Regions from separate parts of the Roseateles sp. FW305-36 genome, predicted to be linked through region 3. Evidence: predicted binding sites of a transcription regulator. Region 3 holds the regulator's gene; each other region holds the start of a gene.
What was found. Region 3 encodes FNR, which switches genes on or off when oxygen is low (the NO sensors DNR and NnrR bind a similar motif). Its sites were predicted from a motif close to TTGATNNNNATCAA; they were not measured.
Positions count from the first base shown of each region.

Region 1: cyoA (ubiquinol oxidase subunit II) is a predicted target of FNR. The motif match lies at 1,297-1,310, and genes of this name have one in related genera.
Region 2: AC3WOE_RS06375 (TraR/DksA family transcriptional regulator) is a predicted target of FNR. The motif match lies at 2,673-2,686, and genes of this name have one in related genera.
Region 4: AC3WOE_RS16390 (universal stress protein) is a predicted target of FNR. The motif match lies at 4,129-4,142, and genes of this name have one in related genera.

Region 1 is NZ_JBYSZK010000001.1:434,229-439,813, reverse strand. It holds gene cyoB (cytochrome o ubiquinol oxidase subunit I) at 1-166, opposite strand, end outside; gene cyoA (ubiquinol oxidase subunit II) at 170-1,240, opposite strand; gene AC3WOE_RS02035 (MFS transporter) at 1,355-2,686, shown strand; gene AC3WOE_RS02030 (glutathione S-transferase family protein) at 2,804-3,478, shown strand; gene AC3WOE_RS02025 (ArsR/SmtB family transcription factor) at 3,447-3,797, shown strand; gene AC3WOE_RS02020 (SRPBCC family protein) at 3,794-4,252, shown strand; gene purL (phosphoribosylformylglycinamidine synthase) at 4,249-5,585, opposite strand, start outside.
Region 2 is NZ_JBYSZK010000002.1:417,804-423,388, reverse strand. It holds gene AC3WOE_RS06385 (YCF48-related protein) at 1-1,473, opposite strand, end outside; gene queA (tRNA preQ1(34) S-adenosylmethionine ribosyltransferase-isomerase QueA) at 1,558-2,610, opposite strand; gene AC3WOE_RS06375 (TraR/DksA family transcriptional regulator) at 2,731-3,093, shown strand; gene AC3WOE_RS06370 (hypothetical protein) at 3,112-3,480, shown strand; gene AC3WOE_RS06365 (substrate-binding periplasmic protein) at 3,598-4,344, shown strand; gene AC3WOE_RS06360 (anti-sigma factor family protein) at 4,382-5,221, opposite strand; gene AC3WOE_RS06355 (RNA polymerase sigma factor) at 5,218-5,585, opposite strand, start outside.
Region 3 is NZ_JBYSZK010000001.1:230,363-235,947, reverse strand. It holds gene hemN (oxygen-independent coproporphyrinogen III oxidase) at 1-1,057, opposite strand, end outside; gene fnr (fumarate/nitrate reduction transcriptional regulator Fnr) at 1,164-1,904, shown strand; gene AC3WOE_RS01110 (BON domain-containing protein) at 2,123-2,470, opposite strand; gene AC3WOE_RS01105 (sigma 54-interacting transcriptional regulator) at 2,712-4,070, opposite strand; gene AC3WOE_RS01100 (hypothetical protein) at 4,213-4,644, opposite strand; gene AC3WOE_RS01095 (sensor histidine kinase) at 4,646-5,585, opposite strand, start outside.
Region 4 is NZ_JBYSZK010000008.1:142,353-147,937, forward strand. It holds gene AC3WOE_RS16370 (diguanylate cyclase domain-containing protein) at 1-405, shown strand, start outside; gene AC3WOE_RS16375 (ABC transporter ATP-binding protein) at 446-1,117, opposite strand; gene AC3WOE_RS16380 (ABC transporter permease) at 1,155-2,384, opposite strand; gene AC3WOE_RS16385 (efflux RND transporter periplasmic adaptor subunit) at 2,381-3,580, opposite strand; gene AC3WOE_RS16390 (universal stress protein) at 3,584-4,030, opposite strand; gene AC3WOE_RS16395 (MgtC/SapB family protein) at 4,184-5,497, shown strand; gene AC3WOE_RS16400 (hypothetical protein) at 5,561-5,585, opposite strand, start outside.

The DNA of each region.
Region 1 (5,585 bases), 200 kb from region 3:
TGAACTTGGTGATCAGCGCGAACACCAGCGCGCCGCCCAGGGCGACGGCGATGAAGGTGGCGACGAGGATGGGTTCATGCAGCGGCAGGGCCTCCCAGCCCAGGCGGCCGAGAAGGGGATGCAACTGATCGGCAGCCTGATGCTGCGCAACGACGGCGTTGGACATGTCTTAGTTCTTCCGCGCAGCGGGTGAAGCAGCCTCGACGGGCAGCCCCAGCAGGTTGGTCGGCGTGCACAGGGCGGCCACGACGGTGCGCTCGCGTTCGGCGCCCTCGGCATCGCGCCAGGGGCTGCGCATGGTGCTGGCCACGCCGCCCTTGCCGGCGCCGCCGGCGGCATCGATGGCCATCATCTGGCTGGAGCACATCTTCTTGCCATCGACGCAGCGGTCGATGATGGCGCTCCACAGGCCCGGCTCGACGCTGGCGTAGCGGCGGATGGGCTCCTTGGCGCTGGGCTGCTCGAGCTTCAGGTAGTCGGCGCGGGTCAGCGCGTTGCCGCCGGCCTTGTTGCTGTCGATCCAGCGCGCGAACTCCTCGTCCGTCAGGCCGTGGAACTTGAAGCGCATGTCCGAGAAGCCGGCGCCGCTGTACTGGGCCGACAGGCCGTCATAGACGCCGGCCTTGTTGATGACGGCGTGCAACTGCGTCTGCATGCCCGGCATCGTGTAGATCATGCCGGCCAGGGCGGGCACGTAGAAGGTGTTCATCACCGACGTCGACGTGAAGCGGAAGTGGATGGGGCGATCCACCGGCGCGGCCAGTTCGTTGACGGTGGCAATGCCCTGCTCGGGGTAGATGAAGAGCCACTTCCAGTCCATGGACACCGCATAGACCTCCAGCGGCTTCACGTCGGCGGCCACCGGCCTGCCTTCGGCGATGCGGTCCAGCGGGCGGAAGGGATCGAGCTTGTGGGTGCTGATCCAGGTGATGGCGCCCAGGGCGATGATGATCAGCAGCGGCGCACCCCAGATCACCAGCTCCAGGCGGGTGGAATGGTCCCAGTCCGGCGCATACGTCGCCTCGTCGTTGGACTGGCGGTAACGGTAGGCGAAGAACAGCGTCAGGGCGATCACCGGGACGATGATCAGCAGCATCAGCAGCGTGGAGGTGACGATGAGCTGGGCCTGCTGGTTGGCGATGTCGCCGTGCGGCTTCATCACGATCCAATCGCAGCCCGACAAAGCGAAGCTGGCTGACAAAACCAGGGCGCTTGTAAGGAGAGACTTGTTGGGGTACATCCTGAGAGGCGCGCGAGGGTTAACGATCTTGCGTGCAGCGACGGAATGTAAGTTGATTGAGGCAAATCAACGATTGGACATTTTGTCCAAGGCACAGACGGAGACAAGCCCGAAATGGCAGTTGCAGGCAGTACTTTCCATCACCCCAATTCCGGTCCGCTGACCACCCGCACGGACGAGGATCTGGCCCCCGGCGACATCGCGGTGGGCGTCATCATCGGGCGCGCGTCCGAATATTTCGACTTTTTCGTCTTTGGCATTGCCTCGGTGCTGGTCTTTCCCCAGGTCTTCTTTTCCTTTGCGGATCGGCTGACAGGCACCCTCTACGCCTTTCTGGTCTTTGCGCTGGCTTTCGTCGTCCGACCGGTCGGCACCCTGATCGGCATGTCCATCCAGCGCCATTTCGGCCGCTCGACCAAACTGACCGCCGCCCTTTTCCTGCTGGGCTGCTCCACGGTCGGCATGGGCCTGCTGCCCGGCTATGCCGATGTTGGCGCCACGGCCATCTGGCTGCTGGCCCTGTGCCGGGTCGGCCAGGGCCTGGCCCTGGGCGGCTCCTGGGACGGCCTGCCCTCCCTGCTGGCCCTGAACGCTCCGGCCGACCGCCGCGGCTGGTACGCCATGCTGGGCCAGCTGGGCGCGCCGCTGGGCTTCTTCGTGGCGTCGGGCGTGTTCCTCTACGTCTATGGCAGCCTGGATGCCAAGGACTTCCTCTCCTGGGGCTGGCGCTTCCCCTTCTTCACGGCCTTCGCCATCAACGTCGTCGCGCTGTTCGCCCGGCTGCGCCTGGTGGTCACGCACGAGTACGAGAAGCGCATGGAGGAGCATGAGCTCGACCCCGCCTATCTGCGCGAACTGCTGCCGGCCCAAGGCCACCATATCGTCATCGGCGCCTTTGCCGCCCTGGCCAGCTATGCCCTCTTCCACCTCGTGACGGTCTTCCCGCTGTCCTGGGTGGCGCTGTCGGACCCGCAGGGCGTCGACGACTTCATCAAGATGGAGTTGCTCGGGGTGGCCTTCGCCGCCACCGCCATGCCCATGTCCGGGCTGATCGCCGACAAGATCGGCCGGCGCAGCTACCTGGGCACCATGGCCGTCGCCATCGGCATCTTCGCGCTGTTCGCCCCCTTCATGCTGGGTGGCGGCAAGCCCGGCCAGGCAGCCTTCATCCTGATCGGCTTCGTGCTGCTGGGCCTGTCCTACGGCCAGTCGGCCGGCTCGGTGACGTCCAACTTCCTGCCCCACTTCCGCTACACGGGCGCCGCGCTGACGGCCGACTTCGCCTGGCTGCTGGGCGCGGCCTTCGCGCCCGTGGTGGCGCTTTACCTGTCTTCGCGCTTCGGCCTGGTGTCGCTGAGCGCCTACCTGCTGTCGGGCGTGGTCTGCACCCTGGTGGCACTGCGGATCAACAAGCGGCTGCAGACGGCGGCGGTCGTCCAAGACTGAGCGCCGGCGCTTCGGATCGAAGGCGGGCTCCGACCCGCCTTTGTTTCGCCCAAACAGTTTCCATTTTTGGAAAGTTTTATTAAACTTAGCCACATCGGAAACTGACGAGACCCTTCCATGGCATTGACGCTGCATTACCACCCCCTGTCCTCCTACTGCTGGAAAGTCTTGATCGCGCTGTACGAGAACGGTGCGCCCTTCGAGGCCCAGCTCGTCAACCTCGGCGACCCGGCCGCGAGATCGGCCTATGCGGCGCTCTGGCCCACGGCCAAGATCCCTCTGCTCGTCGACGGCGAGCGCGTGGTGCCCGAGACGTCGATCCAGATCGAATACCTGGAACGCCGCCACCCGGGCCTGGTGCAACTGCTGCCTGACGACTTCGAAGCGCAGCTGGAAGTCCGCCTCTGGGACCGCGTCTTCGACTTGTATGTGATGACGCCCATGCAGCGCTTCATCGCCCAGCAGCTGCGCCCCGAGGCCGAGCGCGATGCAGCCACACTGACCGGCACGGTCGCCGACCTCGGCATGGCCTACGACCTCCTCGAAAGCCGCCTGGGTGACCGCACATGGGCCGCCGGCGAGGCCTTCACGATGGCCGACTGCGCCGCCGCACCAGCCCTGTTCTACGCCGCCATCGTGCGTCCCTTCTCACCGGAGCATGCACGGCTGTCCGCCTACTTCGAGCGCCTGCTGGCTAGGCCCTCGGTCTGGCGCGTCATCGTCGAGGCCCGCCCGGTCTTCCCCTACTACCCGCTGCGCCATGCCCTCCCCGCTCGCTTCCTCGCCGACTGAGCGCCTGGACCGCCTCTTCGTCGCCCTGGCCGACGGCAACCGCCGCGCCATGGTCGACCAGCTCAGCCGCGGGCCTGCTTCGGTGACCGATCTCGCGAAGCCGCTGGACCTGCGCCTGCCGTCGGCGGTCAAGCACCTGGCCGTGCTGGAGGCCGGCGGCCTGGTGCAATCGGACAAGGCCGGCCGCGTGCGCACCTACTGCATCGCACGGGATGCTTTCGGCGGCCTGGAGGCCTGGGTGGCCGAGCGCAAGACGCAATGGCATCGCCAGTTCGACGCCCTCGAAGCACTGCTCAGCGAGCAGGACGACAAGCCATGACGCAGCCCGCTGCCCACACCAGCTTTGTGCTTGAGCGCTCCTTCAAGGCCTCGGCCGCCCGCGTCTTCGCCGCCTGGGCCGATCCGGCCACCAAGCAGCGCTGGAACGACTGCCATGCCGAGACCGGCGCGACCGAATTCAGCATGGATTTCCGGCCCGGCGGCTTGGAGACCTACCGCAGCAAGCTGGAGGACGGCACGCCGCTGGCGGTGGACAAGGTCTTTCTCGACATCGTGACGAACGCGCGCATCGTCTTCGCCTACTCCATGGCCATGGGCGGACGCGCGCTGTCGGCGTCGTTGGTCACGGTGGAGTTCGCGGACAGTGCTTCAGGCTCGACGCTGAAGCTGACCGAGCAGCTCGCCTACCTCGACGGTCATATGGACATCGAGCAGCGCCGCCGAGGCACCGAAGAAGGCCTCGACCGGCTGCTGCTCGAGGTCGACGCGGCTTAGCCGAGAGCCTTCCGCGCGTTCTGGAACATCCGCAGCCAGGGGCTGTGCTCGCTCTTGTCGCCCGAGGTCCAGCTCATCAGCACATTGCGGAAGACGCGCTCCGGATGGGGCATCAGCGCCGTGAAGCGGCCGTCCGGCGTCGTCACCGAAGTCAGGCCACCCGGGCTGCCGTTCGGGTTGAACGGATAAGCCTCGGTGGCCTGGCCGTGGTTGTCGACAAAGCGCATGGCCCGGATGACCTTGCTGGCATCACCCTGGCGGGCGAAGTTCGCAAAACCCTCGCCGTGGGCAACGGCGATGGGCACGCGGCTGCCGGCCATGTCCTTGAAGAAGACGCTGGGCGAATCCAGCACTTCGACCAGGGCCAGGCGGGCCTCGTACTGCTCGCTCTGGTTGCGTGTGAAGCGCGGCCAGGCCTCGGCGCCAGGAATGATCGGAGCCAGCGCCGCCAGCATCTGGCAGCCATTGCAGACACCCAGGGCCAGCGTGTCCGAACGTGAGAAGAAGCTGCGGAACTGCTCGGTCAGCACCGGGTTGAACATGATGCTGCGCGCCCAGCCTTCGCCGGCTCCCAGGGTGTCGCCATAGCTGAAGCCGCCGCAGGCCACAAAGGCCGCAAAGCCGTCCAGCTTGACCGCGCCCGACTGCAGGTCGCTCATGTGCACGTCGAAGCTGTCGAAGCCGCCCAGCGACATCGCATAAGCCATCTCGACATGGGAGTTGACGCCTTGCTCGCGCAGGATGGCGACCTTAGGTCTAGCGCCCGTCGAGACGAACGGCGCCTCGGGCGTGAACGTCAGGTGAACGTGCAGACCGGGGTCATCCGCCTTGCCGGCGGCGGCATGCTCGGCATCGGCACCGGCCGGGTTGTCGCGCAGCTTCGCGATACGCCAGGACACCTCGTCCCACGTCTGCTGCAGGGCCGTCAGATCGGCGCCGAAGACCTTCTTGGCATCGCGCCAGACTTCCATCTGCCGCGACGCATTCGGCTTGGCAACCACATGCGAATGCTTGGACAGGCCATGGGCGCGCAGCACCTGCATGACGGCGTCGCGGTCGGCGGCGCGGACCTGGATCAGCGCGCCCAGTTCCTCGGCGAACAGCGCGCGCAGCGTCAGTTCCTCGCGGCGGGCGCCGACTTGCGTCGCCCAGTTCTTGGAGTCGCCCATGTCGGCGCGGCTGTCGCTGATGCCGTCGCCTTCGGTGACCAGCATGTCGACGTTCAGGCTCAGGCCCGTCTGGCCCGCGAAGGCCATTTCGCAGGCAGCAGCCCACAGGCCGCCGTCGGAGCGGTCGTGATAGGCCAGCAGCTTGCCAGCGGCGCGCAGTTCGT
Region 2 (5,585 bases), on a different contig from region 3:
CCGCGTGGGCACGAAGCCACCCGTCGGGAGGGCCGTGTTGACGAAGCGCTGGCTGCGCCAGCTGACGCCGCCGTCGGACGTGCTGAGCAGGAAGCTGTCCTGGGGGCTGGTCGCACTGATCACCAGCGTGTTGCTGTCGGGGGCGGCGAGGAGCTCCCGGCTGGAGAAGCCCGCCGGCAGGGCGACCGCCCGCCAGGCCTGATCCAGCCCGGTCGACCGGTAGAGCCCGCCATCGGCGCCCAGGGCCCAGCCGCCGCCCGCGGGCAACAGCCGCACCGCCGCGCTGGAAATGGGCGTGTACAGGCTGGGTTTGGGGCCGACGTAGTTGCCGAAGGTCGGCAGGCCTTCGCTGGATTGCTGCTTCCAGCTGGCGCCGCCGTCCTGGCTGACGCAGAAGGCCCAGTGGTCGCCATCGCCGGCGTGCTGCGCGCCGAGCTGAGCGACCAGGGCCGTGCCGCGCACCTGCAGCGGCGGCAGGGCATTGGCAAACACCGGCGCGCAGGCCGGCGCCGCCGCGGCGGCGGTCCAGGTCGCACCGCCATCGGTGGACAGGCTCGCCTGCTGGCCATCCCACGACCACAGCGGGCCGTCGGGGAGCATCGGGCCGGCCGGTGCACCGCTGGCGGTGTAGTAGCTGTCGAGGAAGTGACCGCTGTGCGTGAAGATGCCGCGCGCCTCGGGTGGCAGGCTGCGTGTCGTCCAGGTCTTGCCGGCGTCGCCGCTGAAGCGGTTCAGGGACGGCGCCCAGATCCGGCCATTGCCTTGCGCGAACAGCGGGACCGGGGCCGCGTTGCCCGCGAGCGCGTCGGTCAATCGGGTCCAATGCTTGCCCGCGTCCACGCTTTGCCAGAGGTGGCGGCTCGTGAAGACCCAGGCCGTGTCGGCATCGGTCAGGGTCAGGCGCTGGGGCTGTTCATCGTCGAGCATCAGGCCCAGGCTGTAGGGCGCCCAGGTCTGTCCGCCGTCCTGCGTGGCGGCAACGTCGCCCACCGGGCTGACCGCCAGCCCCTGGGTCGCGGTCGACCAGACGACATCGGCGAAGGCGATGGCGGGCTGCGGGTAGCGCAGCCCGCACCAGCCCTGGCCGTTGTTGCCGGTACAGAGCAGCTCACGCAGGCGCGCGGTGTCGTTGACCTGGACGATCGACGTACCACTGACCTGCGCAGTGCCATTGCCCAGCGTCAGCTTGACGGCGTAGTCGCCCGGCTTGGTGTAGCTGTGCTGGGGGTTGGTGTCGGTGCTGGTGCTGCCGTCACCAAAGTCCCAGCTGAAGCTCAGGCCGGCACCGGACGTGGCGGAGCTCGTGAATGCCACGGCCTGGCTGATGTCGGCGCCTGCCGGCACCGTGACGACGACACTGGCCGGCAGCGCGGTCGGGTTCGGCGTCGGGCTGGGGTCGCTGCCACCACCACCGCCGCCGCAGGACTGCAACAGGAGCAGGCCGAAGAAGCCAAGGACATGGGACGGATTCAAGCAGCGCAAGAACAACTCCGAGAGTGGCGGCGCGCGCAAGATACCTGCGTTTGGCCCGCAAACTGACGGTTATTTTCACACCCCCTAGACACCGCGGGCCAGCAGCATCGCGTCGCCGTAGCTGAAGAAACGGTAACGCTGTGCAATGGCGTGGGCGTAGACGGCCCGGATGTGCTCGTAGCCCGCCAGGGCGCTGACCAGCATCATCAGCGTGCTCTTGGGCAGGTGGAAGTTGGTGACGAGTCTGTCGACGACGCGGAACTCGAAGCCCGGTGTGATGAAGATCTCGGTCTCGCGGGCGCCCGCCTCGAGCTGGCCACCGCGCGCGGCAGACTCCAGGGCGCGCAGCGTCGTCGTGCCGACGGCCACGACGCGGCCACCGCGGGCGCGGCAGGCGGCCACGGCATCGACGGTCGACTGCGGCACCTCGAACCATTCGCTGTGCATCTTGTGCTCGTCGAGCCTGTCGACACGCACCGGCTGGAAGGTGCCGGCGCCCACGTGCAGGGTCACATGCGCCTGCTCGACGCCACGCGCGGCCAGCCGCGCCAGCAGGGCCTCGTCGAAATGCAGGGCGGCCGTCGGCGCGGCGACGGCGCCGGGTTCCTTGGCGAACACCGTCTGGTAGCGACGCACATCGTCGGCGCTGTCGGCATGGGCGATATAGGGCGGCAGCGGCACATGGCCATGCTGCTCCAGCAGCGCGAAGGGGTCGCCGGCGAAGCGCAGATGGAACAGGCCGTTGTCCGGTCCGCAGCGGCCCAGCACCTCGGCGTCGAAGGCATCGGCGAAGCGCACCCGGCTGCCTGGCTTGGGGCTCTTGCTGGCGCGTAGATGCATCCAGACTTCCTGGGTGCCGGGCAGCACGCGCTCGACCAGCGCCTCGACCGATCCGCCGGTCGACTTCAGTCCAAACAGCCGCGCCTTGATGACGCGGGTGTTGTTGAAGATCAGCAGGTCGCCGGCCTGCAGCAGCTCGGGCAGCTCGCGGAAGACGCGGTCCACCAGACCGCTGCCGGTCGCGTCCAGCAGGCGGGAGCCGGTGCGCTCGGCCGCGGGATGCTGGGCGATCAGTTCCGGGGGCAGGTCGAAATCGAAGTCGGCGACGGTGTAGGCCGGCGGGGCGGAAAGACTCATGACGCGTTGGAGGGCAGGACGGACCCGTGCCAAAGAAAGATGGATTTTCCCATCGCGCCGACTTGATGCAGCGCAAGGTGCGGGCGACGGCCCGGTGCCAGCATGGCGCCAGGAGATTCCATGAGCACTGCCCTGACACCCGGACAACATGCGCTGCTGGAGAGCCAGCTGCAACTGGCGCGCCAGCGCGTGCAACTGGCGCTGCAGGCCCAGCGCGAAGGCAGCGACCGCCTCAGCCATGCCGCCGCCCTGCTCGAGGACGAGCCGCAGCAGCACGGCGCGGACCGCGAGCTCGACCAGGCGCGCGACACCCACCTGCTGACCGAGCTGCAGGACATCGACGATGCCTTGATGCGGCTGAAGCTGCCCGGCTATGGTCGCTGCGTCGACTGTGCCGCCGTCATCCCCTTCGATCGCCTCCAGCAGCTGCCCCAGGCCCTGCGCTGCGTCGCCTGCCAGGCGAACGCCGAGGCCGCAGGCTGAGCCTCAACCGGAGTTTGCATGTTCCACGCCGTCGTCCACCTTGATCACCACCACGCCCAGGTGCTGCACTTCGACGCCCACCAGGTGCACGCCGCCCGCATCGAACCCCAGGACCGCCGTGCCCATGGCCATGACGCCCACGGCGAACAGGCGCTGTTCGAGGCCGTCTGCCAGGCGGTGCAGGACACTTCCGAGGTGCTGGTGACCGGCTCGCATCCGGTCATCGGCCAGTTCCGCCACTACGTCGAGGCACACCGGCCCGCGCTGGCGCCCCGCATCGCCGACTACCGGCCGGCCGCGCCGCTGAGCCAGGGCCAGATGCTGGCCATGGCGCGCCAGTTCTTCATCGCCCACGACCGCATGGCCGGCGTGCCGATGCCGGGCTGAACCGGCCGGCGGCCGCTTGCCGCGTGAAATCTCACACGGCCGGGCCGGGAACGGGTCGCCTGCGACGGGGCTTGTCACACACGCCTCCTAGACTGGTAGCGCAATCCCTCCGCCCTCGTGAAACGCCGCTCCTGTCTCGTCCTGCCCGCGCTCATCGCAGCGTCCTTCACCGTCGCCGCGGCCGACGACGTCCTGCTCGGCATCACCGAAAATCTGCCGCCGTTGAACTACCTGGAGGACGGCAATCCCCAGGGCTTCAGCGTCGAGCTGCTGCGCATGATGGCCAGCCAGGCCGGCGTGCGCCTGGAGCTCCAGGTGCTGCCCTGGCAGCGCGCCATGCAGGTGGCCGAGGCCAATGCCCAGGGCGTGCTGTTCTCGCTGACGCGCACGCCCGAACGCGAGGCCCAGTTCCAGTGGGTCGGGCCCATCGCCCAGCGGCGCATCCTGTTCTACAAGCTGGCCAGCCGCGCTGACCTGACGCTGACCCAACTGGCTGACCTGGGCGGCTCTCGCATCGGCGTCGTGCGCGACTCGGCCGCCGACCGCGCACTGCAGGCCGCGGGCCTGCGGCCGGGCATCGAGCTGGAGCATGGCCTGGACGATGCGACCAATGTGCGCAAGCTGATTGCCGGGCGCATGGAGTACGTCACCCTGCTGGACTGGGCGGCCGCCTGGAATCTGCGCCAGCTGCAGCTGCCCTACGGCACCCTGCAGGCCGTCATGGAGCAGGACGTCAGCAAGTCCTATTGGTACGGCCTGCGTCTCGACGCCAACCCGGCCCTGGTGCGCCGGCTGCAGGCGGCCCTGGACACCATCCGGCGCGACGGCCGCTATGAGCGGCTGCGGCAGCGCTATTTCCGTTAGGGCCTGTGAACGCTATGGCAATGGGTCGCGCAGGCCCTTAGCCCGCCAGCTGCTGGTGCACCCGCTGCGCCAGCGGCTGCAGCTCGATGGCCGGGTGGGCGCTGAGGGCATAGCCGAAGCCGCCGTCCACCCAGTAGAGCGTCGTGCGGCCGTCCTGCTGCAGCAGGCGGAACTCCGCATTGGCCGGCGCGGCCGCGGGCTCGAAGACGGCCACCAGCAGCGTCAGGCGGTCGCCATCGGCGTTCTCGTACATGAACTGCGCCCGCGGGCTGCCCGGCTGGCCGGCGTCGCCCGGCAGCAGCCGGCCGCCGAGCAGGGCGTAGCCGCGGTCGGCCAGCACCGGCACCTTCAGCGGCCGGCCCAGGCGGCGGCTCAGCCACTGCACGAGATGGTCCTGCTCGGCGGCCGACACCTCCACCGGATGGCGCTTCTCGGTGCTGTAGACGGCGAAGGCCACGCCGGCCTCGCGGGCGAACTCGGGCACCGCTCGGTGGGCCAGGGACTCGACCGGCAGGCGCGGCGCACCGGCATCGTGGCGGCCCCACTGGTAGCCGCCGCCCAGGCCCGCGGCCAGCAGCACACCCGCAGCCAGCGCCTGAGGCAGATAGGCACGCCGGCGCTGGGATGCCGCCGCACGCAGCACGACGCCGGTGAAGTCGGCCGGCGTGTCGTCCAGCGGCCAGTCGCGGGCCAGGCCGCGCAAGGCCTGGCGCTGGCTCTGCCACTGGGCGACGCGGGCGGCGGCCTCGGGGTCGGCGCGCAGGCGCTGCTGCACGGCCGCGGCAGCCTCGGGCGACAGCTGGCCGTCGACGTAGGCATGCAGCTCGGCCTCGCCCGCCGGCAGGGAGTCGGGAGGGGGGGAGTGGGGCTGGCTCATCGCTTCATCCGCGCCAGGGTGACGATCTGGGCGCCGGCCATCGGGGCCGTGGACGCCAGGCGCTGGCGCAGGGCCTCGCGCCCGCGGTGCAGGCGCGACATGACGGTACCGACGGGCACGCCCAGGATCTCGGCCGCTTCGGCATAGCTGTACTCCTCGACGGCGACGAGCAGCATCACCGCGCGCTGGGCCGTCGGCAAGGCCGCAAGCGCCCGCTCCAGGTCCAGGCGCTCGCCGGCCGGCGCGGCCGGGTCGGCAGGCTCGGGCATCTCATCCAGCAGCGCATGGCCATCGTCGAGATGCCAGTCGCGCAGCTGGTTGAGGTGCAGGTTGTGCATGATGGACAGCAGCCAGGACCGCAGCG
Region 3 (5,585 bases):
ACTCGATCAGCGTCTTGGCGTTCTGCGCATAGGTGGGGCCGACGCGGCTGATGGCCGACACGCCGAGGCCGATCAGATCGCAGTCGGGCTGGGTCGAATAGCCCTGGAAATTCCGGTGCAACAGGCCCTGGCGCTTGGCGACGGCCAGCGGATCGTCGGGCAGTGCGAAATGGTCCATGCCGATGTACGCATAGCCCTCGCCGAGCAGGGAGCTGATGGCGCCCGACAGCATGGTCAGCTTGTCGCCGGCCGCCGGCAGCAGCTCTGCGGCGATGCGGCGCTGCGGCTTGAAGCGCTGCGGCAGATGGGCATAGGCATACATCGCGATGCGGTCGGGCCGCAGCTCGGCCACCTGGGCGATGGTCTGGGCGAAGGACTCCGGCGTCTGCAGCGGCAGGCCGTAGATCAGGTCGACGCTGATGGAGGCGAAGCCGAGCTCACGCGCCGCGCTCATCAGCGCCGCCACCGACTCGCGAGACTGCACGCGATGGACGGCCTTCTGCACGTCGGCGTTGAAGTCCTGCACGCCGAAGGACAGGCGGTTGAAGCCCAGCTGGCGCAGGTGCGCCAAGCGCCCGGCGTCCACCGTGCGCGGGTCGACCTCGATGGACAGCTCCGCGCCCGGCAGCAGCCGGAAATGGCGGCGCAGCGAGGCCATCAGCGCGCCGAGTTCGGCGTCCGACAGAAAGGTCGGCGAGCCGCCGCCCAGGTGCAGCTGCGACACCGGCGCATGCCCGCCCAGGGCCGCGACGACCAGGTCCATCTCCACGTCGAGCGAATCCAGATAGGGCTGGGAGCGCTCGTGGTGCTTGGTGATGATCTTGTTGCAAGCGCAGTAGTAGCAGAGCTGCTCGCAAAAAGGGATGTGCACATACACCGACAGCGGCTGGGCTGCGCCGCGCTGGGCCAGGGCCTGCAGGTGCTGTGGCGTCTGGTGGGCCTCGACGAAGCGGTCGGCGGTCGGGTAGGAGGTGTAGCGTGGCCCCGCCACGTCATGGCGCCGGATGTTGGCGTCGAGCAGTTCGGGGTCCAGCGTTGGGTGGGTCACGGCGTCCATGCAGCCACTGTGCAGTCGCCCCGGGGCCGCGGCCTTGATCCACGTCAAGCGTGCAGCGCAGGGCAGCGCCAAGAATGACGGCAATTGATCCAACCCAAAGACAGCCATGCAGACGCCACTGAAGGACCCCACTGCCATCGAGCCTCTGAAGGTCGCCTGCGCCAGCTGCAATCTGCGTGAGCTCTGCCTGCCCGTCGGCCTCAAGCCCCAGGACCTGGAGCGCCTGGACGGCCTCGTCGCACGGCGCCGCAGCGTGCCGCGCGGCGAGCCGCTGTTCCGCAACGGGGAGCGCTTCGAAGCGCTGTACGCGGTGCGCACCGGCTTCTTCAAGACCTGCGTCGGCAGCGAGGACGGCCGCGACCAGGTGACCGGTTTCCAGATGGCCGGCGAACTGCTCGGCCTGGACGGCATCAGCAGCGACCACCACCACTGTGACGCGATCGCGCTGGAGGACTCGTCGGTGTGCGTCATTCCCTACGCCCAGCTGGAGGACCTGTCGCGCGAATTCAGCGTGCTGCAGCACCAGTTCCACAAGATCATGAGCCGCGAGATCGTGCGCGACCATGGCGTCATGCTGCTGCTCGGCAATATGCGCGCCGAGGAGAGGCTGGCGGCCTTCCTGCTCAACCTGACGCAGCGCCTGCGGGCCCGCGGGTTCTCGGCCTCCAGCCTGGTGCTGCGCATGACGCGCGAAGAGATCGGCAGCTACCTCGGCCTCAAGCTCGAGACCGTCAGCCGTGCCTTCTCGCGCTTTCACGAAGACGGTCTGCTGGAGGTCAGGCAGCGCCAGCTGCGCATCCTCGATCAGGACGGCCTGCAGGCCCTGGTCAACAACAGCCAGGCCTGACGCCCCTCGCCTGGTCTTGCCTTGCTGAACGCAGGCAACCCCAGTCGGTCCCCCGAGGGGACGGCGATGCTTGCGGCCTTGAACCGCAAGCACATCGCCAGACGGGCCGGCTCGGGAACGGCCCAGCGCTCGGCCCGAAATACTGGTGCCCGGTTGGCGGGCGCAAAAAAGGCCCCGCGGGGGCGCGCGGGGCCTCGAGATCAGAGGACGAACAGCAGTCAGCCGACCTTGATCTCGTTACGCACTTCCTTCACGCCGGGCACGGCCTGCACCAGCTGAACGGCCTTCTGGGCCAGGTCGGCGGTGGGTGCAGCGCCCTTCAGGACGATCACGCCAGCACTCGTGCTGCTGACGGTCAACGGCAGGGCTTGCAGGTCCTTGTCCTTTTGCAGGGCGGCCTGGGCCTGACTGGCGATGGCGGCATCACCGGCCGGCTGTGCCTGCGCGACCTGTTCGGCCGGCGCGGTGGAGGGCGCCGGTGCCTGGTCGGCCGCGAAGCTCGCGGTCGCGGCACCCGCCATCAGGGCGGCGGTCAGCAGTCGGGCGAAGGTCGAGGTTTGTCGCATGCGGAATCTCCTGAGATGCGTGAATCGAAAGCGGCACCGGGCGGCGCCACCTCCGCCTTAGCGCAAGGCCTGTGCCAGCTTGCGGTTTCCCTTGCAGATCAAGCACTTGCCGGAGAACTCACGCATGACGAGGGTCGCGAGGCGCACGTTTTGTCGCCGGGTGGCGACGCCTCCCCTGCGGCAGCGGCCTAAGTGCTTGATCCATCTGACAACGTCCTGTCGCCAGACTGCGACGGCTGGGCTAGGGGGCGGCGTCGCCGCGAAACAGCTGCGGGTCCAGGCCATGCTTCTGCAGCAGGCGGTAGAACTCGGTGCGATTGCGGTCGGCCAGGCGGGCGGCCTCGGCCACCTGGCCCGAGGTCAGCTTCAGCAGCTGGTTCAGATAGTCGCGCTCGAAGCGCTGCTTGGCATGCTGATAGTTCAGCACTGCGGTCGGCGGCATCTGCAGGGCGCGCTGCACCTGGGCCAACGGCACCAGCGGCGCGGTGGCCAGCACGCAGACCTGCTCCACCACGTTGAAGAGCTGGCGCACATTGCCCGGCCATGGGGCCGTCACGAGCGCGTCGAGGGCGTCGGGCGCAAAGCCTCGCACTGGCTTGCGATGCCGCCCGGCCAGGGTCAGCAGGAAGTGCTGGGCCAGCAGCGCGATGTCCTCGCGCCTTTCCGCCAGCGGCGGCAGGCGCAGCTGCACGACGTTGAGCCGGTAATAGAGGTCGGGCCGGAACCCGCCCTCGGCCATGGCCAGCTCCAGGTCGCGATGGGTGGCGGACAGCACGCGAACGTCCACGGGCACGGCCTCGTTGCTGCCCACCGGCCGCACGACGCGCTCCTGCAGCACGCGCAGCAGCTTGACCTGCAGGGCCAGCGGCATGTCCCCGATCTCGTCGAGGAAGACGGTGCCGCCTTCGGCCGCCGGAATCAGGCCCTGTCGATGCCCCTGGGCGCCGGTGAAGGCGCCCTTCACATGGCCGAAGAGTTCGGACTCCAGCAGGGCCTCGGGAATGGCCGCGCAGTTCACGGCGACAAAGGGCTTGGCCGCTCGCGGGCTGGCCTGGTGGATGGCGCGAGCCAGCAGCTCCTTGCCGCTGCCACTGTCGCCGGCGATCAGCACGCTGGCGTCCGTCCCGGCCACCAGCCGCGCCTCGGCCAGCACCTCGGCCATGCGCGGGCTGCGGCTGATGATCTCGCTGCGCCATTCACCGTCGCCGTCGAAAGGCAGGGGCTGGGGCGCGTTGACGCGCAGGGCCTGGTTGATCTTGCCCAGCAGCTCCTTGCCGTCGTAGGGCTTGGTCAGATAGGCGTGGGCGCCGCGCGTCGTCGCCTCCACGGCATCCGGAATGCTGCCATGGGCGGTCAACAGGATGACGGGCAGCGAGGGGTGATGGGCGCGGATCTCATCGAACAGGGCCAGGCCGTCCAGTCCGGGCAGGCGCACGTCGGTGATGACCAGGGCCGGCAGGCGCACGGCCAGATGGGCCAGCGCGGCCTCGGCGCTGGAGACGGCCTGCACCGCATGGCCGGCGGCGGTCAGCCGCATGGTCATCAGACGCAACAGGTCGGTGTCGTCGTCGACGACGAGGATGGTGGCTTGAGCGGTCATGCAGGCTCCTGTCGGTCTTAGCGGGCCGAGCGCCGGGCCGCTCCCTAGCCGGCCCGCGTTGGGCGATGTGCTTGCCGGTCAACCCGGCAAGCATCGCCGTCCCCCCTGGGGACCGGCCAAGGTACTCCTTGGACGAGGGGCTTCATCTCGCGCCGGGCTTGGCCGGCAGGGTCTGCTCGATGGCCTTCAGCGCTTCCAGCTTCTCGTTGAGCTGCTCGTTGCGACGCTGGCTGTCGCGCAATTGCTGGCTGAGCTTGTCGATGCTGTCCTGCAGCCGCTTCTGCTCGGCCATGCGCGCCGTTGCCAGGGCCACCAGAGGCTTGAGCGGCTCCGCCTGGGGGTCGCTGGAATTGCCCAGGGCCTCCAGCTGGGCCGTGGCCTGGGCCTGGTCGGCGGCGCTGCGGCCCTGACCGAGCTGCAGGGCCTTGTGCAGATCGGCCACATAGCCCTGCAGGGCCTTGGCGTTGTCATCGCTGGCGACTGGCGCTGGCGGCGGCTCGGGACAGCCCGGCTCGGGCGGCAGGGGCGCGGGCGCCGGCGTCTGGCAGGCCGCCAGCAGCAGGAGCAGGCCCATCTCAAGCAGTCGTCGGGGCGGTATGGACATGATGGGGAAGCTCGATCCGGAATTGGGCGCCGCTCTCGCTGGCAAGCAGCCGGCAACTGCCGCCATGGGCCTGCACGATCTCGCGCACGATGGACAGGCCGATGCCGCTGCCGCGGCGCGCGCCGGGGGGCTGATGGCGGCCCTGGTAGAAGGGGTCGAAGATGCGCTCGACGTCCTCGGGCGCGACACCCGCGCCTGCGTCGATGCAGTCGATGCTGATGCCGGCCGCGTCCTGCGCCAGCAGCAGCCGGATGGTCCCGCCTGGTGGGCTGAAGCGCACCGCGTTGACGAGCAAATTGGCGAGCACGGCGGCCAGCTTGTCGCCGTCGACAAGCGCCGTGGTGTCCGGCGCTTCCAGCTGCACCTGCAAGCCCTTGGCCTGCCACAGCAGGCGCTGCTCGTCGACGACACGCGCCAGCAGGCCCCCCAGTTCCACCGGCTGACGGCGCAGCTGCTGGGCGTCGGAAGCCAGGGCCTGGTAGCTCAGCAGACCTTCGATCTGGTGCTGCAGGGCCGCACTGTTGTCGCCCAGGATGCGCACGATCTCGGCCTGGTCGCCGGTCAGCGGGCCGGCCACGCCATCGCGCAGCAGGGCCGCGCCTTCGCGGATGGAGGCCATGGGCGTCTTCAGCTCGTGGGAGATGTGGCGCACGAAGCGGGTCTTGTCGGACTCCAGCGTGGCCAGGCGCTGGCGCAGCCACTCCAGCTGGCGCCCCAGGCGCCGCAGGTCCACCGGGCCGCGCACATCGACGGGCTGGTCGAAGCGGTTGTCACCCAACCGGCCGATGGCCGCCTCCACATCCGTCAGCGGCCGCAGCAGCCAATGGCCGAAGGCGAGGCCGAGCAGCACGGCGATCACGATGGCGCCGACGACCAGCGCGCTGATGAGGCGGCGCTGCTGCTCCAGTTCG
Region 4 (5,585 bases), on a different contig from region 3:
GCCCTGCTGTTCGTCGATCTCGACCGCTTCAAGGCCATCAACGACACCCTGGGCCACGCCGCCGGCGACCAGTTGCTGATCGAGGTGTCGCAGCGCCTGCGGCGTTCGGTGCGTTCGGAGGACCTCGTCGCCCGCCTGGGCGGCGACGAATTCGTCGTCATGCTGGAGAACCTGAGTGAACGCGAGGAAGCCGCCCGCGTCGCGCGCAAGCTGCTCGCGGACCTGGCGGAGCCGATGCAGCTCGGGAAACGCTGCGTGACGCCAGCTGCCAGCATCGGCATCGCGCTCTATCCGCGCGACGGCAGAACGTCGACCGAACTGCTGTCATGCGCCGACGAGGCCATGTACGAGGCCAAGCGCCACGGCGGACAGAACTTCGCTTTCCGACCCGTTCCAGCCGCGTGATCCACGCCGGTTGCCGCAGGGTTCGAGAGCCCAGTCAGGTCTACGGCGTCCTTCCCGACGCGGCGACGATGGCGCCGTCGACGACTTCGATCGTGCGATCGCAACGCTGGGCCAACGCGGGGTTGTGGGTCACGAACAGCACCGCCGTTCCTTGCCGACGGTTGACATCGCGAAGCAACTCGAACACGACGCCGGCGGACTTGGTGTCCAGGTTGCCGGTTGGCTCGTCGGCGAGCAGGACCGCCGGCTGCATGGCGAGGGCTCGCGCGACAGCCACGCGCTGCTGCTCGCCACCGCTGAGGTGCACGGCAAGGTTGTCGCGGCGATGCGCCAGCCCCACGCTCTGCAACAGGGCGGCCGCGCGTTCCGACATGGCCCGGCTCGGGAAGCCCGCATCGCCCAGCATGGGCATCATGACGTTCTCGAGCGCCGTGAACGCGCCGATCAGATGGTGGTACTGGAAGACAAAGCCGATGCTGCGCCCGCGCAGGTGGGTCAAGGCAGCATCGTCCAGCAGGGTCGTCTCCTGACCGCACACGGCGAGTTGCCCGGACGTGGGCCGGTCGAGCAGTCCGATGAGGTTCAGCAAGGTGCTCTTGCCGGAACCCGACGGCCCGACCACGGCGCAGAACTCACCGCGACAAAGCGACAGGTCGATGCCATGCAGCACCTCCACTTCGGCAGGCTGGCCGGCGTTGAACGCCTTGCGCACGCCCTGCAGCCGCACGACGACGCCGTCGGCTTGGCTCTCAGCCACGGATCGCCACCACCGGATCCAGCCTCGCGGCGCGCAACGCCGGCGCCATGGCCGCCAGGATGCCCGTCGCCGTGGCCAGCACCAGCGCCGCAGCGAACAGGAAAGCTTCCAGCGTCACGGGCACGAGCGGCAGGCCGTCCGGCCCGCGCGCCAGGTCCCGCCAAAGCAGCAGCGCCACGGCGCCGATGGCCGAGCCGAAGGCCGAGCCTGCCAGGCCCAGCAGCCCACCCTGCAGCAGGAACAGGCGCAGGATGCGTTCACGCGTGATGCCCATGGCGCGCAGGATGCCGATCTCCCGCGACCGCTGCACAACCGACACGAACAGCACGCTGGCGATGCCGAATGCCACGGACAGCCCCACGAAGAAGCGGATGGCCGTGTTGGCAGTCACCTGCGCCTGAACGGCGCTGAAGAATTGGGCGTTGGTCTTGATCCAGCTGTCTGCCTCCACGCCGGTACGCGCGGTGATGCGTTGCGCAACGTCCTCCGCGGCGTAGATGTCGGTCACCGTCACGTCCAGGCTCGAGACACCTCCTGGCAGTCCCAGCAGGCTCTGCGCGCTGTGCAGGGCCATGAAGGTCGTGCGCTGGTTGGCCCCCTTGCTGCCCAGATCGAAGATGCCGCTGATGGTGAAGACGATGTCCGCTCCCGACGCTGCCGTGACGCGCAATTTGTCGCCCACCGCCAGGCCCAGATCACTTGCCAGCTCGGTGCCGATGAGGATGTCGCTGGCGTTCAACCTCGTCCCGCCCTGCACGATCTTGTCGGGCAGCGCGACGATGCGGAAGTACAGCGCCGGCTCCATGCCCACCACCGATATCGCCCGGCTGGCTTCCCCCCGCACGACCAGGGCCGACCCCGTCGCCGCCGGCGACACCGTGATCACCTCCGGCATGGCACGGATCTGCTCCGCGACGGCCTGCCACTGGTCGATGGACTTCAGACGCTGCAGGGGTGCCTGCACCGTGGCGTCAGCGATCACGCCGGATTGCCCGCCACGCAGGGGGCGCACCAATTCCCGCGGCGGCAACAGCTGGATGTGCGCCTGCGCGGTCAGCACACGGCGGATGAAGTTGGCCTGCAAGCCCGTGAGCAATGCCGACATGAAGACGATCACGGCGACGCCAATGGCGACACCTCCCACGATGAAGACGGTCTGCCAGCGTCCCTCGCGCAGGAAACGCCAGGCGACGATCCACTCGAAGGGCTGCCACGTCCTCATGGGCGCATGCCGGCGACTCGCAGCCGGGCGCCGTCCTGCACATGGGCAGTGTTGCGAATGAGCTGGTCACCCGCCTGAACGCCGTCCAGCACCTCCACGAAGCCACCGCCGCGCAGGCCCAGTCGCACCGCCTGGCGCCTGGCGCGCCCGTCCTTGGCTTTCAGGACCCAGGGCTTGGCCGTCTCGGCGTCGTGCAGCATCTCGAGCGGCACCGCCAGCGCATGGTCGCGGCGGGCCACCTCCACGTCGACCGACACCGTCATGTCCTGGCGCAGATAGGCCGGTGGCGACGGCACCCGCAGCTTGACCTCCACGGAGCCGCGCTGCACGTCGACGGCCGGATTGATGTAGACCACCTCGGCAGCAAACTTCTGGTCGGCAAAGGCGTCCGCCGACACCAGCGCCTTCTGACCCAGTGCCAGCAGCGCAAGGTTCTTCTCGTCGAACTGCACCACCAGCTGGGTTTCACCGCTGGGGGACAGCACCATCAGCGTCTTGCCCGGCTGCACCACGTCGCCGCGTTCGACCGCGCGGTTGATCAGCACGCCGTCCACCGGGGCGGTGATCGTCGCGTAGAGCAGGCGGGCATGTGCCATGTCCGCGCCTGCTTGCGCCTGGGCGAGCGCGGCCGCGGCAATCGCGTCATCGCTTCCGCCCGCCAAGGTGGTGTCAAGCTGCCGTCGCGCAGCGCCCCACTGGGCGTCGGCCAGTTGCACGCTTTTGCGCGCTTCGTCCAGCACCGCCTGGCCAACATAGCCCTGGCGGAACAAGTCCTCCTGCCGACGCAACTGGGCTTGCGCGTTGTCCAGCGTCGCCTGGGCCTGCCTGAGAAGCTCCTGCGCCACCGGACGCTGGACTTCATGCAACTGCCTGGCCCGCGCCTGCGCCTGCGAGACGGCCACGTCGGCTTCGCGCGCGGCGGCTCTGAGTTCCGTGGCGTCGAGTTCCACGAGCCGCTGGCCCGCTTTGACGGCCTGGCCCTCGTCGACCGGAACCCGCACCGCCGTCCCCACGATCTGAGCTCCGAGATTCACTCGATGGGGTGCTTCCACCCGGCCCGTTGCCACGACCGAGCGCACCAGGTCGCGCGGAACGACGGCCACGGTCTGCACGCTCGATCCCAACAATCGAGGCGCCCCCAGCATCCCTGCCACCACGAGAACCGCCAGGCCTGCGCTGACGTAGGCCCACCGCATGCATCACGCTCCGCGAACGAGCAGGACGGGCACGGCGGCCGAGCGCAGGACATGCTCGGCGTCGCTCCCCAGCAGCACGCGCTTCATGCCGCGCCGGCCGTGCGTGCCGATGACGATGAGATCGGCCTTCCAGGCCTCGACCTCCTCCTGGACGATGTCGCTCACGCGGCCGGAAATCACTTCGCGCAGCGTGACGTCCACGCCGACTCCCGCGGCTTCCACGCGCTCGCGTGCCTTCTTGAGGATCAGCTCGCCCGCTTCCCGCATCAGTGGAAGGATTTCCGCCGAGTAGCCGGCAAAGCCGTCGGCACCGATGGCCACGGTCAGGGCGTCAACGACATGCAGCAGCCGGATGCAGCCGCCGCTCAGCTTGGCCAGGGCAATGGCTTCGGTCAGCCCCTTGTCGGCGGTGCTGCTGCCATCGGTGGGAACGAGGATGCGTTGGTACATGGTGTGCCTCTACAAAGCGCCGCGAGCGGCTTTCGCTGCACCTTAGGACGGATCTCCCGTTCGGCAGTTGACTGGCGTCAAGCCGGCTCGCCAACCGCCTGATCCAGATCAACGGCCGCGCAGACGGCGCTGCGTAGATTGCGGGCTGACAAATTGCGGGTCCTGCCGCCCCGCGGGACACGCTGCAAGAACATGACACTTGATCTCGCCAGCCGGTTTTTCGTTGCACTCCTGATCGGCATCCTGGTCGGCGTTGAGAGAGAGAAGCAGCATCCGTCCGGCGGGCGCCAGACCATCGGCGGCATCAGGACGCATGCGCTGCTGGCCCTGGCGGGAGCTGCCTCGGCCTGGCTCGGACAAACGCTGCAGCTTCAGTGGCTTTTCGTTGCCGTGCTGGCCTGCTCGAGCGCCATGGTGCTGGCCAGTCGACTTCTCGGCCGGCGCCGCGGCAAGAGCGCGCCCGTCACGATCACCGGCGAGATCGCAGCCGTGCTCGTCGTGCTGCTGGGCGGGATGGCGGCCGCGGGCAACCAGGCGCTGGCGGTGGCGTTGGCCGTCACGCTTTCGGCGGTGTTGGCGTTCAAGCAGCCTCTGCACGCCCTGGTGGAGAAGGTCGGTGTCGACGACATCCTGGCCTGCATCAAGCTTCTCATCGCCACCGTCATCGTGCTTCCCCTGGTGCCCAACGAGACGGTGGACCCCTGGCATGCCCTCAACCCCTACCAGCTCTGGCTGCTGGTGATCCTGATCTCGGCGCTGTCCCTGGCCGGCTACGTCGGCATGCGCTGGCTGGGCCCGGCGCGCGGAGCCGCCGTTGCGGGCCTGGCGGGAGGCTTGGTGTCATCGACCGCCAGCACGCTGAACTTCGCCCGCGAAAGTCGCTCGGTTGAAAGGGCAGGCGACGCAAGCAACATCATTGCCGGCATCCTGTGCGCCTGGTTCGTGATGTTCCTGCGCGTGACCGCGATAGTCGCCTTTCTCAGCCGCCCCTTGCTGGGCGCCCTGTGGCTGCCCCTGTTGGCGATGGGCCTGGCGACCGCTGCCTTTGCCATGCGTCACTACCTGCTCGGTGCGGTCGGTGCTGCGGGCAGCGCCGCTCCCGCACCTCACTTGAAGAATCCATTCAGCCTGAGCGCCGCAGCGCGCTTCGGCGCCCTGTTTGCCGTCGTGCTGGTCATGGTGAAGCTGGCCCAGGAAAGATTGCCGAGCGGCGCCTTGCCGGCCGTCTCGGCGCTCGCCGGCGCGGCGGACGTCGACGCCATCGCGCTTTCTCTCAGCGGTCAGGCGGCGGGCGCTGCGTCGCTCAGCTCGGTGGCCTGGGCGCTGCTGGCTGCCTTGCTTTCCAACACCCTGTTGAAAGTCGCGACGGTGACGCTGATCGCGCGCGGAAAGGTCAGGCGGGAGATCATCGTTGCGAGCATCACCATCTGCATGGTGGGCGGCGTCGCGGCGCTGGCCTGGCTCTGAGCCGATGCTCAGTTCGGTACTCAGGCGGCGATGCCGCTCGCATCGCGGCCCGCCGTGCAATGCCTAGAGCTCGAAGAACTTGCGGCCC